Symmachiella macrocystis: one gene and its partner. The protein of the gene in region 2 interacts with the protein of the main gene of each other region in a pairwise test. Links are inferred from orthologs where the notes say so. Each region holds a gene or a part of one and is shown on either strand. Other genes may lie near its edges.

Region 1 (7,458 bases), 3.8 Mb from region 2 along the record:
CCCGCAGCGCGCATTGGGCAAAGACGGACAGGTTGTGATGCGTGGTGGGTCCTGGAAAGATCGCTATGAAGAACTCCGGAGCAGCGTTCGAAAGAAGGGTCCGAACGGTTTGAAAGACGATGCTGTTGGGTTTCGCTGCGTGAAAGATCGCGTCAAACCTTAATTTCCTCTCCAAATCGATATTGTGAATATTCCAAATTTGTGGCCATTTTGACGTTACTTTCCATCGCAAGTTGTTTACGCTTGCCTCTTAACGGTGATGTGCGTACGCGCAACAGCGACGTGCAGAAGTTCAGGCGAGGGGGAGTGGCTCCTTCGGTTGAGCGACAGACCACCGCGAGCCGCTCGTACAGATTCCCAAACAACTCCGGTTTTTTGGTGGCCTGGCAGTGGTTATCGATCAACGACATGATTTCGCTACGTAGAGTCCGGTTGCCCGAGAAATGCAAAGTCATTTCGCCGGCATCCACAAAGTTCATCAGGATGTAGTTATGAATTCGGAACAGTCCACTTCAAGTCACAATCCCAATACTAATCAGACGCCCGTGGATGAGCCCGCCGAAGCTGGCGTCGATCAAAAGCCCGCTGACAGCGAAGAGTCATCGCTCCCTACGGCGTCGCCCGAGGCGGGACGGACTGAACCGGAAACCCCGGCTGTGGCCGCCAGCTCTCCCGAGGAGACGAAGCCCGCTGCCGAAGCAACCGATGCTGTTGCCAGTTCACCGGAGCCGCCAGCAGAAGCTGCAGCACCCGAAACGGAAACGCCAGCTACTGAAGCACCGGTCGCAGCATCAACCCCTGATGCGGCGAGTGCGGAACCAGCAGCGCGGCCGCGTGTGAAACTGAACCCGACTGTCGATCCGGCTATGTCTGTGGCGATTCCCAGTCCGTCGCTTGCCGATTCCCGACCGACTAAGCCATCCACCGAGACAGAACCGACCGGTGAAGAAGCGGCTGCAGTCGCTGAAGCACAGGCTGTCCAGTCGACACCTCCTCCGCCCGCGACGCCCTCAGCCGATCCGGTGGCGCTCCCCCCGGCGAACGTCGACTTAGAAGCGGACGTCGAAGCGGAACTTGCCGCTGCCTTAGCTGGCGAAAAACCGACCGAGACGCCGAAGGTTGTGGCGGCTGAAGGTGGGGAAACGACGGAACCGGTCACTGAAGAAGACCTCGAGCCGGGCACAAAACTCAAAGGCCGCGTGCAGTCGATCCAAAAGGACAGCATTCTGCTCGACGTCGGTTTTCGTTCGTCAGCCATGATTCAGCTGCGGCAGTTCGAAGGGCGCAAGCAACCGCAGCTGGGGCAGGAACTAGAAATTGTCATTGATCGTTTCGACGCCGCTGACGGTTTATTGTTAGCCAGTCTGCCGCGGATGGCTCGTTCCGCTGGCAATTGGGATGAAGTCTCGGTCGGACAGATCGTAGACTGTTTGGTCAAAAAATCGAATAAAGGCGGACTGGAAGTCACCGTCAGCAACTTGCGGGGATTCATGCCGGCCAGCCAAGTTGACTTGGGTTTTGTGGAGAGTTTGGACGAATACGTCGGCCAAAAGCTGACCGTGAAGATTATTGAAGTCAAACCCGAGAAACGAAACCTGGTGGTCAGCCGCCGCGCCTACCAGCAGTCCGAGCGGGAAGAAGTTGCTCAAGACTTGTGGAAAACGTTGGAAGCAGGTCAAACGCATTCCGGCACGATCAAGACCGTCAAGGATTATGGGGCGTTCGTCGACATCGGCGGGATTGACGGCTTGTTGCACGTGGCTGAGATGAGTTGGACGCGGGTCAATCATCCGCGCGACATTCTCAAAGTCGGGCAACAACTCGACGTGCAGTTGATTTCGGTCGACGCCGAGAAAAAGAAAATCAGCCTGAGCCTTAAGCAGTTGAAGAAAAACCCCTGGGATGACTGCGTGCAGCGGTATCCCGTGGAGTCGATTGTTCAGGGCAAGGTGACCAACATCACCAATTTTGGCGCTTTCATCGAAATTGAAGAGGGCGTCGAAGGGTTGATTCACATCAGCGAAATCGACTATCGCCGCATCAACAAAGTGTCGGACGTCTTGAAAGAAGGGCAGGAAGTGGAGGCCAAGGTTGTTTCCATTGATGGGGAACGCAAACGGATTGGCCTGTCGATGAAAGCCCTCAAGGCCAAACCGGAGACGGCGAAAAAGCCCAAGGATGAAGACCTCTCACCCAGCGGCGGAGAAGCGTACCAACGCAAACGCAAAGGTCCGCTCAAAGGGGGCACAGGCGGCAGCAGCGGACCGCTGTTTGGTTGATCGTATTAGCGGTGTTACGATGGTTTCGTAGACCGCTGGTGGCGGATTCCGGCAACCCCTGTTCTTGGTGTTGCGATCTAATTAATCCTTGATCCATGTTTCATCCGTGTTCCCTCTGTGGCTAAAATACCCGCCACGGCATTCATGATGGTCCACTTGATTCGACAGGCTAAAGGAGACACGCCCCGTGACCACGCTACTCGACCGGTTTTTGCGCTATGTACGGATTGATACGCAAGCCGATGAAACCAGCGACACTTCACCTAGCACGAGCAAACAACTGACATTATCGCGGCTACTGGCCGAGGAATGTGAGGCGATCGGGCTAGCGGATGTCTCCTGCGACAAGTTCGGCAACGTGATGGCCACGATTCCCGCGACGGTGGATCACGACGCCCCGGTGATCGTCTGGGTGGCACATGTCGACACGTCGCCCGAATTCACAGCCGAGAACGTCAAGCCGATCGTGCATGAGAATTACTCCGGCGGCGACATCGTATTGCCGGGCGATTCGACGCAAGTGATTCGCGTGGATGACAATCCCGTTTTGCGGGAGTTGATCGGTTCGACGATTATCACCACCGACGGAACAACGTTGTTGGGGGCGGATGACAAAGCTGGGGTGGCGGTGATCATGACCGCGGCGGCGTGGCTGATTTGCGATAATACCTTGCCGCGTGGGCCGGTGCGGGTTTGTTTTACCTGCGACGAAGAGATCGGGCGGGGGACGGAGAACCTGGATCTGAAAAAACTGGGCGGCGTCTGCGGTTATACGCTCGACGGTGAAGGGCGGGGAATGATCGACAACGAGACCTTCTCGGCCGATCAAGCGGTGATCACCGTGACGGGCGTGAACACGCATCCATCAAAGGGCAAAGGGGTGATGGTCAATGCGATTCGGATTTTAAGCCGCTATATCGCCGCAATGCCGACCGATTGGCTGAGTCCGGAAACGACTGACGACCGCAATGGGTTTTTGCATCCGTATGTCTTCGAAGGGGGCGTAGCGCAGTCGACGGCACGGATTATTCTACGGGATTTCGATACGGCGAAATTGGCGGAGTATGCGGAACTGTTGGAGGAAATTGCCGAGCCGCTTCGGGAAGAATTTCCAGAGGCCAAGATCGACGTGGCGATTTCGCAGCAGTATCGCAATATGGCCGACGGTTTGAAAACCGAGCCGCGGGCGGTCGCCAAAGCGGTCGAAGCGATGCAAGCGGTGGGGATCGATCCGCTACTGAGCATCATTCGCGGCGGGACAGACGGCTCGCTTTTAACAGAACAAGGCCTGCCAACACCGAACCTTTCCACCGGCCAACACAACCCACACTCGCCACGAGAATGGGCGAGTCTGGATGAGATGCAAACGGCAGCGGATGTGTTGATTAAGCTGGCTGAAGCGTGGAGCACGGAGCGGGTTTGAGCTTAACGCAGCGGAGCCGTAATCTAATCTGACCGTTCATTGCTTAGCCACAGATTGAACACGGATAAAACACAGATTTTCCGTCGGGACTCTCTAACATCCCAAACCGACGGCTTGCCGTCGCATTGTGCGTTCCGTGCCAGACGACGCGCCGGTGTATTGGCAGCGGTGTATATCGCTCGAGCGCTCTCTGCTAACTCAAGTCTCTTTTAAAAACGATCTTCCCGCCACGTAGCGGTCATTCCTGAACCGGTTGATCCTGGTTCCTTTTCTTTGCGGCCTTGGCGAGTTTGCGTGAGGCTTTTTTTCTGCGTTTTTGGGAATATCCGAGATCGATGAGGCCGGTGACAGTCCTCCTCGACTGATGTCGATCATGATATTTGCTGGGTGACTCAGTCGGGCAGGCATTGTATTTGACCCAACCGTGTTAGACTGGGGAAGACGGGATGCTTGTGTTCTGATTGCTCTTGACGGATTTCGCGGATTGTCTTAAATCCACGCGGCGATTTGGGATGGGCTCTCCCCTTTTAGGATTTCAGGAGTGTATACCGGTGAATGCAGTTGCAAAAGAAGTGTGGACGAGAATGCCGGTTTTCGTGAGAAGATTCCTGCACGCGACCAAAACCGATCTGCTCGCCAGACGCTCGCAAAATCAACAAGTCGGTATGGAGAAAGATAGGAACTGGCAGAAGTATTTCTCCGACCAACTTTCCGGCAGGGGGTTGGAGATCGGGGCTCTGCACCAACCGATGCTGACCCATGACCGGATGCAGGTCGACTATATCGATCGTTTGACCACAGCGGACTTGCGGCTACAGTACCCCGAACTCAACAATTTGCCGTTGGTTGAACCGAACCTCATTGGTGATGGGGAAACGTTGGCGAACGTGGAGAATGACAGCTACGATTTTCTGGTTGCATCGCATGTCATCGAACACATGAAAAACCCGCTGGGCTCATTGGCGCAATGGTGCCGCGTGGTCAAGCCAGGAGGGAGAGTCTATCTCGCAGTTCCGGATAAGCGGGCGACCTTTGATGTGAAACGTGAGCGGACCTCGCTTGCGCATCTGATCTTGGATTACCAGCGTCCCTCAGCTGAGCGTGACTATGAACACTACCTCGATTATGCAAATCTGGTGAACCATACCAGCGGCGACGAAGCGATTGTAGAGGCCGACCGACTTTGGGAAATCGACTATAGCATTCATTTTCACGTCTTCATTCCTGAGGACGTCACGGAACTCGTGAATTGGTTTTCCGCTCACGTCTCGCCGGTCAAAATTCTGAAAGGGCCGGTCAGGAATTCGGGCAGCCATGAATTCCACTTCTTGCTGCAAGTGGATTGAATTTGGGGCTGTGCTGCACAACGAAAAAAGCCTCACGCAAAGCCGCAAAACTCGCAAAGCGGTTTGCAATGTCGATTTGATTGGGATGGGTTGTTGTCGATCACGTCGACGCACGACGCAACAGCTTCGGCCGATACCGCCTATCTTATCCCCACCGCGAGAAGCCCCGTGAACGAGGCTCCGTAGTGCACTGTCACGGGCCGATAGACCCGCCGTGAACGACGGGCCTATTACCGCTGCGCGGCCAACGCCGGTAAACCGGCGTCATGCAGATCCCGGCCATCCCGGCCTCCGGACCGGTGCTTGCCAGACTGTCGGTCTTCATCAAAGAACAAACCTGCGTAGAAATCGTCTAGCGCGACTGCGAACGGTCGGTTTGGGTGACCCACCCGGGGTAATTAATCCTCAGCGATTACCTCGACGCCGGATAGGACGGCCTTGTTCGGGCCGGTGGTCCCTAAACCGATGGTGAGGGTTTCTTCGATGGGGATGCCGTGGAACTCACGTATCACCGCACGTTGGGGGCCCTCAGCGGCGGCGGTGATGTCGAAGTCTTTAAGCACGGTTGTGTCTTGTAATGTGACATCGAACTGCCGTTGGCCTGGTTGCAAAGAGGAATTAGGCTCGGTGAAGAAGAGCCGTACCGTGTAGGGCCGGATTGCGACTTCCGCCTTCTTGGGAGCACTGTCCCCTATGTCTAATACCAACTGCGGGGCTCCCTCTTTGTCGCGGTCGCGGGCCTTGGCGACGTGGCTGCCCGAGCCTTCGATGAGAAATGCAACGGCGTTGCCCGGTTTCCAATCGGGACCGTCGACGATTTCCTGCAGCAGGGCTGTCAAATCGGCGGTGCGTTGATCGAGGCCGGTGTCTCCCTCTTTGAGCCACGGTTTGGGTTTCCAATTGACTTCGGCCTTCGTCCGCTTGCGGGAGGAGAGGTTGTCTACTTCCTTTGTAAATTCCGCGGCGTTGGCTGTGGCTTCGGCGGTGATGGTCATATCCGCTTCGGCGCTGGAAGGCTCATCGACTTTGAACTGAATGTAGGCGGACTTAATTTTGGTGCCGCGAGGGATCGGGACGTCCTGAAAACGAATCCCGACCGTTTGGCTGCTGCTATCTTCGACCAATTCCAAGTCACTGCTTCCCAGCGAGACGTCGCCGTTCGAAGCTTCTTCCGCATCGTCGCTGTCCTGTTTGACGGGAACATGCAGGCCAGCTTGATCATTCTGTTTTGGTGTGAGGTGAATCACGATGTCCTGGGCGCCGGTGACTCCCGAAGCGGCGACCCATGGTTGTTCACCGTCGATTCGCGATGCGTGGTGCCGAAAGTAATCGATGTCTCCGTTGACGCTGACATCGATATTTGGGGAGGGGCCGCCCACACTGGGGAACTCCATCCACAGCGTGCCGTTATCCGCGCGACGATCGCCCGGCGCGCCGAAATTAATGCCGACCTGTTTGACACGGTTGCCATCATAGGCGAAGTCGTTGTGCGTCCAGATTTCTAGTCCCGGCATGTGCACCATGGCCAGCGATGTTTGGTTTTGGAAGGAACAACGGCAGGTGCGGGTGTAATCGGGGGCGTTGAGCAAACCACCGGCGGCGATCAAGTTGGACGTACAGCCCGATTTGAATCCACCGAAGTGTCCCGTCCCGCCATCGCCGGTGAGATCAAAAAACGCAGCGGCCGACGAACGGAACGTAATTAGATTCTCGCTGGCGATGGGGTAGTTGCACCCTTTGGTCGAAACGAATGTCCATTCCGCTTTTTGACCGGTGATTGGATCGGTGCGATACCTGACATCGCCGGTGAGTAGGCTGTACATTTTTCCGCCGGCAATGATGTCATCGCCATGCAGAATGGGCGGAGTGGAATATTTCAGCGGCTTGTCCCAGACGACCTCACCGGATTTCGCCTTATAAGCGATCATTCTCGATCCATCTTCGGTACGAACCGTATCATTCGAGGGGCGGGTCGATTGCAACATGAGACCGTGCTCTTGGGAGCAGCTCAGCCAAGTGCCGAAGACATTTTCATTGGTTTGCCAAAGCGGTTCGCCCGTTTGCAGGTCGTAGGCGGTCAATTTGTAGGTTTCGGGCTTGGCTTGTCCCCGGCGCCGGAGTTTCTCTTCCAAGTTGGGCGGCAATTTGTCCAAGCAGTACAAAACACCGTCCATGGCTGTGATGGCGTTGTGTAGAAATCCGTGTTGGGCCTTGGCTCGCCAGCGGATTTTTCCGGTTTGCCGATCCATGACCACCAGAGCGGCGCTGGCCGATTTGTCGTAATCGGTGAAACGCCACTTGCTACGACGTTTGTCGCTTTCATCGTGCGGCATGTTGAGCTTTTTAGAGAAGTCGGCAAATCCGGCTCCGGCGATGAGTGCATCTCCGGCGACTCCCAAATACCCCCAAC
Region 2 (7,538 bases):
GTGATCGCCGCCAAGGTTGCCAAGAACGAAAAGTTTCGCTTGATCGATGCCGCTGTAGGCGAACAGGGATTCAAAATCGTACTGTTGACGCGGCTTTCGCCGGTGTTTCCCTTCAACCTGTTGAACTACTCATTCGGCCTCACGCGCGTTTCATTCCGCGATTACATCCTCGCCTCCTGGATTGGTATGTTGCCAGGAACGGCGATGTATGTGTACATCGGATCGGCTTTGAAAAGTTTGGCGGATCTGTCTACCGGAAATTATGACGGCGGCTTGGGGCAAAAACTGCTGTTCGGATTCGGACTAGTCATGACCGTTGTCGCCACGGTTTTCATCACCCGCATCGCACAAAAATCGCTACGAGACGCACTGCCGGCCAGCGCACCCAGCGAAAGCCCCGAAGCCAAGCAGAGCTCCGACCAACCACCCCCTGACGGAGACCCACCCGTTGTCTGATCCGATTGAAGTCCTCCCAGCCGACTCCTACAACGCCGAGCTCGTCGCGAACGTACATCCGTCGGACTGGAAAAACCCGCAACCGCAGCCGCGGTATCATCTCGTGATCATCGGAGCCGGCACCGCCGGACTGGTCGCAGCCATCGGCGCCGCTGGATTGGGAGCCAAGGTGGCGTTGATTGAACGGAATCTGATGGGAGGCGATTGCCTCAACGTGGGCTGCGTCCCCTCCAAAGCGCTGATCCGTTCCTCGCGCGTCGCCGCTCAAATCCGCCGGGCGGCTGAGTTCGGCGTGAATGTTTCTGGCGAAGTCACTGTCGACTTCCCCGCCGTGATGCAGCGCATGCGCCGCCTGCGGGCCGAGATTAGCCCACACGACTCAGCGGCACGATTTCGCGACAACGGCGTCGATGTCTTTCTGGGTCAGGGAGCCTTTACCAGCTCCGATAAGATCGAGGTGGACGGGCAAACATTGAATTTCAAAAAAGCCGTGATCGCCACCGGCGGGCGGGCAGTTATGCCCCCGATCCCCGGACTCGACGACGTAGCTTATCTCACGAACGAAACTCTGTTTACCTTAACCGAGCTTCCCCGCCGACTGGCCGTCATCGGCGGTGGCCCGATCGGCTGCGAAATGGTGCAAGCCTTCGCCCGCTTCGGCTCGCACGTCACCTTGCTGGAATCCAACTCGCACGTTCTTCACCGAGAAGATGCAGAGGCAGCAGCAATCGTTCAGCAAGCCTTGGTCGCCGATGGCGTGGACCTTCACGTCGATTGTCACATTGATTCCGTCCGCGACAACGGCACTGATAAATCAATCACCTTCATCGCAGGCGGCGCGGCGAGGCAGATCGATTGCGATGCGATTCTGGTCAGCGCCGGACGGCAACCGAACGTCGAAGGGCTTGGCCTGGAAGCTGCCGGCGTTGAATACGACAAAAAAACCGGCGTGGTTGTCGATGACAAGCTCCGCACAACGAATCACAATGTCTTTGCCGCCGGTGATATCTGCTTTCCCTACAAATTCACCCACACCGCCGATGCCATGGCCCGTATCGTTATCCAGAACGCGCTGTTCAAAGGCCGGGCCAAGACGTCCTCGCTCAACATCCCCTGGTGTACTTTCACCGACCCGGAGATTGCCCACGTCGGACTCTCTGAGTACCAGGCCCAAGAAAAAGGATTCGAGGTCGATACGTTCAAGCAGGAACTGTCCGGCGTCGACCGGGCAATTTTAGATGGCGGAACCGATGGTTTCATCAAAATCCATCTGCGACGCGGCACCGATAAAATCATCGGCGCCACCATCGTCGCCTCTCATGCGGGAGACATGATCTCACAAATCACGACAGCAATGACCGGCAACGTGGGCCTGGGCAAGATCGCCAAAACGATCCACCCCTACCCCACCCAAGCCGAAGCCATCAAACGCACCGCCGACGCCTACAACCGCACCCGGCTCACACCGCTGGTGAAAAAGCTGTTTGAGAAATGGCTGTCCTGGACGCTGTGAAATACAACTAACTCGATACGTCCAGCAATTCCCGCACGCGGTCCAAAATTTCGGCCGCTTCTGCCATGCGGCCGGGGCCGACTTGGCCGCAGCTGAGCCAGCCGCTGCCTGGTTCGATGAACAGTACACCGTCTTCGCGCAGTTGCGCGATGTTGCGCTGCACGGATGGCTTTTGCCACATTTCGCTATTCATTGCCGGCGCCATCAAGATGGGGCCGGTGTGCGTCAGTGCGATGGTGGAGAGCAAATCGTCGGCGAGGCCGTGTGCGAATTTTGCCAGACAATTCGCCGAGGCGGGGGCCACGACCAGCAAATCCGCACGGCGGACCAAGCCAATGTGCTCACCGATATGGTGTTCTTGCGGTTGAAAGAGTTGCCGATGCACCGGGCGCCCGGTCAGGGCTTCAAACGTCGTCGGGCCGATGAATTTCTCGGCGGAGGTGGTCATGACCACCGAAACCCCCGCGCCGGCTTGAACCAACCGGCTGCAGAGTTCGGCCGTCTTATAGGCGGCGATGCCACCTGTCACGCCCAATAATACTTCGCGGTCATTCATGGATCGTTCTCAATCTGGCCGGGGCGGCGGGATCAACCGGTCCTTCCCAGTCATTGAATACAAAACCTATCCATCGAGCATGATGCGTGACGAAACAGATTCCTGCCAGCCGTTTGCAAACCCTCAGACACGTCGCGCTGAGACCGCTCTGCGAGTTTTCAGAACTAACTCAACTAGGTTTTGATACGGGCTTTAGAGATCTTCCAGGCTGGGACCGGCGTCGTCACCGTCGGCATCCGGACCCTCGTCGGCGGCAATCGCCAAGTTCCCCGAGTTGTCGAGATAGATTTTATCTTCCATGATTTCGCGAATCACGATCTCCATGGCATCCTTGGATTGAATTTCCACCAAGGGCCGGGAACCGCGGTTGAGCGCCACCATTCGCTTTTGAATCAATGTGGATAGCTTAAACCGGCCGCCCACTTTATTGACAATCTGTTCTTCCATCAGTTCATCGTACAATGTCTTAACCCTCCGCACTTGCAAGTATGTGACAGATCTCGGAGACCGCTCGGTCCAAGTCGTCGTTGACTACGATATGTTTGTATTCTTTAGACAGTTTCAATTCCCGTCGAGCCGTTTCCAATCGCTGCTGGATCGCATCTTCCGACTCCGTCCCGCGGTTGCGCAGGCGTTGTTCATAGTCCCCTTCCGAGGCGGTCGTCAAAAACACCGACACCGCGTCGGGGTATTCCTTGATGATCGACAAAGCACCTTGGACGTCGATTTCCAAGAAGGCCCATGCCCCGGCTTGTTGGGCGCGGGTCAGTTCGCTACGCAGTGTGCCGTACCAGTTTCCGTTGCCGTGCACTTCCTCGCATTCGATGAATTCTCCGGCTTGGCGTTTTTGCTCAAATTCCTCTGGCGACAAAAAGTAGTAATCCCGCCCGTTGACCTCACCCGCCCGCGGTGGTCGTGTTGTGGCTGAGACCACCTTGACCAATTGTACCGGCGCCACGTTCACCAGACGGTCCACAATCGTCGACTTTCCGCTTCCACTTGGTCCGGAAAGCACTAAGACGCGAATATCAACAAAAGGGCGAGTTTCCGGTGCGGTCACGGTGCAAGCTGAGTTCGACAAAATGGGTTAAGGGGTAATCGTGTGAATTCAATTCCCGTTTCGACACGGTCGTATTACCGGTCGGCCGGGGGGAGCCTATTCTATATTCTGCAACATTTCCCGCATCTTTTCGATGGCGGCCTTCATTTCCACCACGCTGTGGGCAATCTGCACGTCGTTCGCCTTGGAGCCGATCGTGTTGATCTCGCGAAACATCTCTTGGCTGAGAAACTCCAGCTTCCGCCCGGACGACGACTTCTCGTTCAGAAACGCAGCCAATTGATCCAGGTGGCACTCCAATCGCGCGATTTCTTCGTTGATGTCGGCTCGGTCGGAAAAAATACTGACGTCGCGAATCAGGTTGGTTTCATCGACCTTGGCATCCGTTTCGGCCAATGTCTTTCGTACGCGGTCTAGGATTTTTTCGCGGTATTCACTGACCACCAACGGGGCGCGTTCTCGCGTTTTTTGTAACTGTTTGGCGATAATCTCTTTTTGCAGGAGCAAATCCTCCCGCATGGACCGGCCTTCTTCTTCGCGAAACAGTTGAAGGTTCTTTAGCGCTCCGTGCAGGCAGTCTTGAATGATTTTCCAGTCGGCGTCGATGTCGATGTTGCGTTTACTGTCATCGATCACAGCATTGGGCAGTGCCAACAAATCGGTAAGCGGCCCGACCGCCACGTCACCCATTTTTGCCGCGAGTCCTTGCAACTGTTCACTGAGAGTTTGCAGCGCCATTTCATTGAGCCGCACATCGGCAGCTGTGGCAACCCGTTCTACGCGAACCGCGACCATCACCGTTCCCCGCGAGATATACTCGCGCGCGATCTTCTCGATTTCGCCTTCGAAAGCCCCGTACACATCGGCGCATTTGATAGACAGTTTGAGGTAGCGATTGTTGACGGTACGTACTTCGACGGACACGCTCATGCGGTCGTCTTGGTGGCGCGTTTCGCCAAACCCGGTCATACTCAACAGCACGTCGATTACGCCTTGTTGCTCATATCAATGGCCATTCGCCGATTGCGGCGTAACTGTGGGGGGGGGTCCGTCCCGATACTATTCCTGCTTTTCGGGAGTGCCGCTCGTCGTATCGGCGGGGGGAGTTGCCGGCTGCGTTTCTTCTTCGAGCGAACCCAGGTCCAACTCGCCGGCCGCTTCATCACCGTCGGCTTTCGGCGTCTCGTCCTGACTTTCCGCATCCCCTTTGTCCTTACCGGCGCTGACGCCAGCAGTAGGATTATTGCCGAGGGTTCCCCCATCGTACAAGTCGTTCGGCTTGACCACAAAGATCGAGACGCAAGCCAACACGACCCAAAACACGGCCAAACCAACCGTAATTCGTGTGAACACGTCACCCGCCTTGGTCCCGAAGGCGCTTTGCCCCCCGGCCCCGCCCAAGGCACCTGCCAGCCCGCCGCCACGTCCTCGTTGCAGCAGGATAATAAACATCAACAACAGACCGGTGATGGTCAGCAAAACTAAAATGAAAGTTCCCATGACTTCCTTTCAACGCCGCCGCGGATCGGCGCCAGCAAATTAAATGGACGTGCCCCGTGGCGTTGGTCCCGGTGGTCGTGAATAGGTCAAATGCAATTTAAGACGCGGCAACTTGCTGCGCCGCTTCGATGATCGGCACGAATAAATCCGTTTTCAGACTCGCGCCGCCGACCAGAACACCGTCGATATTCGGCTGCGACATCAATTCCGCAGCGTTGTCCGGTTTGACACTGCCGCCGTAGAGGATCCGCGTGGCCTCGGCGACCTCTGAATTGTAACGACCCGCCAGCCATTTGCGAACATGAGCATGGGCGGATTCCGCTTGTTCTTTGGAAGCCGTCACGCCGGTGCCGATGGCCCACACCGGTTCGTAGGCCACTGCGACATTCGCCATGTCTGCGTCGCTAACCCCTTTCAGCGATCCAGTCAATTGTGCGTCGACGACCGCTTCGGTTTGATTGGCTTCGCGATCACTCAGCAATTCCCCCACGCAGAGCATCACTTTCAGCCCCGCTTTGAGTGCTGCGGCGACCTTTTTGTTGATCAGCTCATCCGTTTCGCCAATGACGTGACGCCGTTCGCTGTGCCCCAGAATCACCCAGCCGCACCCGACATCGGCAAGCATGTCGGCCGAGACTTCGCCCGTGAAGGCCCCTTCAGGTTCGTGGTAAACGTCCTGTGCGCCCAATTGCACACCACTGCCATCTACGGCCCCGCCCACGGCCCGTAAATACGGGTATGGGGGACAAACCAGCGCGTCAATCGCTGACTCATCCGCCGGAACAGCCGCTGCGACCCCCTCGGCGAGTTGCTTTGCCGAGGCTCCCAGCAGGTTCATTTTCCAGTTCCCGGCAACAAATAGCCGCCTCATAACACCATATCCTTCAAATTAGCTCTCTAAGAATTTGCCGCCAGTCTGCACATCGAGCGACTGCGGCACAAATTGTATGTTCAACGACTCCCCACCAGCCGATCGATTCCCACGAGGCACTGCAGCAACGCCAATGCGGAACCTCGCCATCGGGAGACGACCATGATCGAGGGGAGGGAGCGCCCCGTCGCGATTCTCGTGCCCACGCCGGGAAACGTCAAGGCGGACGCAGCCTGGAAAATCCCCGTAGTTAGCCGAGAACGGTCAGGACCGTTGCACCAAACCGAGCGTTCCGTGCTCAACACAGCAATCGGTCGAGGGGCATGGGTTATTCAATCGAAGGGCTGCGGGGATACGAACCTAGCACTTCGATCCGCACCGCACGCCGCTCCAGTTCTGACAATGCACGTTTGACCCGGGCCTCTTTGGAATGTCCTTCAAAGTCCAAGAAGAACAAATAACCCACTTCCGGCCCCTTCAACGGAAACGACTCGATCCAGGTCAAGTTGACCTTGTTTCGCTTGAAGATCGCCAATGTGTCGGCCAGCGAGCCTGGTTTGTGCGAAATTTGCAGCAGAATCGCTGTCTTGTCATCGCCCGACGCCTTGTTCACGTGATCACCGATCACGGCAAAGCGAGTGACGTTGTTCTTGTTGTCTTGAATATCTTCAGCCACGATCTGCAGGTCATACTCGGTCGAGGCTTGCCAGCTGGCAATGGCTCCCACACCTTGCTTGTCGCGCGCCAACTGAGCGGCTGTCGACGTACTGGTGACCTCAATCAACCGTGCTTGCGGCATATTGCGGCTGAGCCAGTCACGACATTGCGAAAGTGCTTGCGGTTTGCTGTAGATTTCCGTGATTTCGCCGCGGGGACAGCGTGACATCAGATTGTGATGGATGCTGATTTGGACTTCGGCGCAGATTTTCAAAGGCAACCGCGTGAACATATCCAAAGTGTCGACCACGCGCCCATCGGTACTGTTTTCGATGGGAACGATGCCAAAATCGGCCAGTCCGCGATTCACTTCCTCGAACACCGTGGCAATACTATTGACCGGAATGAAATCGGCCGTCTTGCCAAAACGTTCGATAGCGGCGAGATGTGTAAAGCTAAAAGCGGGTCCCAGGTAAGCGATCCGCTGAGTCTTGACTAAGCTTTTACCACCGTTGATGATTTCCCGAAAGACGCTACGGACAGCTTGGATTGGCAGCGGTCCTTTATGGGCGTTTTGAACTTGTTGCCACATTTCATCGTCAATCGCGGGATTGAATGTGGCTTGTTGTGGGTTGGGCATCTTATTGAGCGACTTGGCCGTGAGCTCCGCGCGCTTGTTAATCAGCTTGAGGATTTCGCGGTCCAGCTTTTTTAACTGAACGTCAATCGTTCCGCTGCCGCGCTTTGCAGGCGCCTTCCGTGTGGCTGGCGCTGACGCGGGTTTCTTGCGTTTTGCGGACGTAGCTTTCGCCGCTGGCCGTTTGGCGGCTGGGCGTTTGGTTGCGGTGCGTTTTTTCGCAGGTCTTTTAGCTTTTGCCATGCGAGCCTTTCGGGCGGAGTCTCACGCCCCTGGTCAGAGGGTGCC

What was found.
Region 1: the proteins of tpiA (region 2) and pepT interact in binary tests that used the Escherichia coli proteins (3 or more experiments, as listed by UniProt). The link is inferred for Symmachiella macrocystis from one-to-one orthologs.

The regions. Positions count from the first base shown.
Region 1 is NZ_SJPP01000001.1:143,841-151,298, reverse strand. The notes cover bases 1,803-4,584. They hold pepT (peptidase T), read left to right. Parts: upstream 1,803-2,466; coding sequence 2,467-3,702; downstream 3,703-4,584. Other genes in these bases: CA54_RS00575 (methyltransferase domain-containing protein), read left to right, coding at 4,368-4,584; CA54_RS00585 (S1 RNA-binding domain-containing protein), read left to right, coding at 1,803-2,279. Also shown: CA54_RS00590 (formylglycine-generating enzyme family protein), read left to right, coding at 1-163; more of CA54_RS00585, read left to right, coding at 492-1,802; more of CA54_RS00575, read left to right, coding at 4,585-5,048; CA54_RS00570 (outer membrane protein assembly factor BamB family protein), read right to left, coding at 5,447-7,458. UniProt on the Escherichia coli protein: Cleaves the N-terminal amino acid of tripeptides.
Region 2 is NZ_SJPP01000001.1:3,969,989-3,977,526, reverse strand. What follows is about bases 4,070-6,931. They hold tpiA (triose-phosphate isomerase), read right to left. Parts: upstream 5,957-6,931; coding sequence 5,183-5,956; downstream 4,070-5,182. Other genes in these bases: pheA (prephenate dehydratase), read right to left, coding at 6,285-6,931; secG (preprotein translocase subunit SecG), read right to left, coding at 4,645-5,085; CA54_RS15390 (YicC/YloC family endoribonuclease), read right to left, coding at 4,070-4,566. Also shown: CA54_RS15415 (TVP38/TMEM64 family protein), read left to right, coding at 1-456; CA54_RS15410 (mercuric reductase), read left to right, coding at 449-1,969; bifunctional phosphopantothenoylcysteine decarboxylase/phosphopantothenate--cysteine ligase CoaBC, read right to left, coding at 1,977-2,525; CA54_RS15400 (DNA-directed RNA polymerase subunit omega), read right to left, coding at 2,718-2,987; gmk (guanylate kinase), read right to left, coding at 2,992-3,585; more of CA54_RS15390, read right to left, coding at 3,682-4,069; more of pheA, read right to left, coding at 6,932-7,493. UniProt on the Escherichia coli protein: Involved in the gluconeogenesis. Catalyzes stereospecifically the conversion of dihydroxyacetone phosphate (DHAP) to D-glyceraldehyde-3-phosphate (G3P).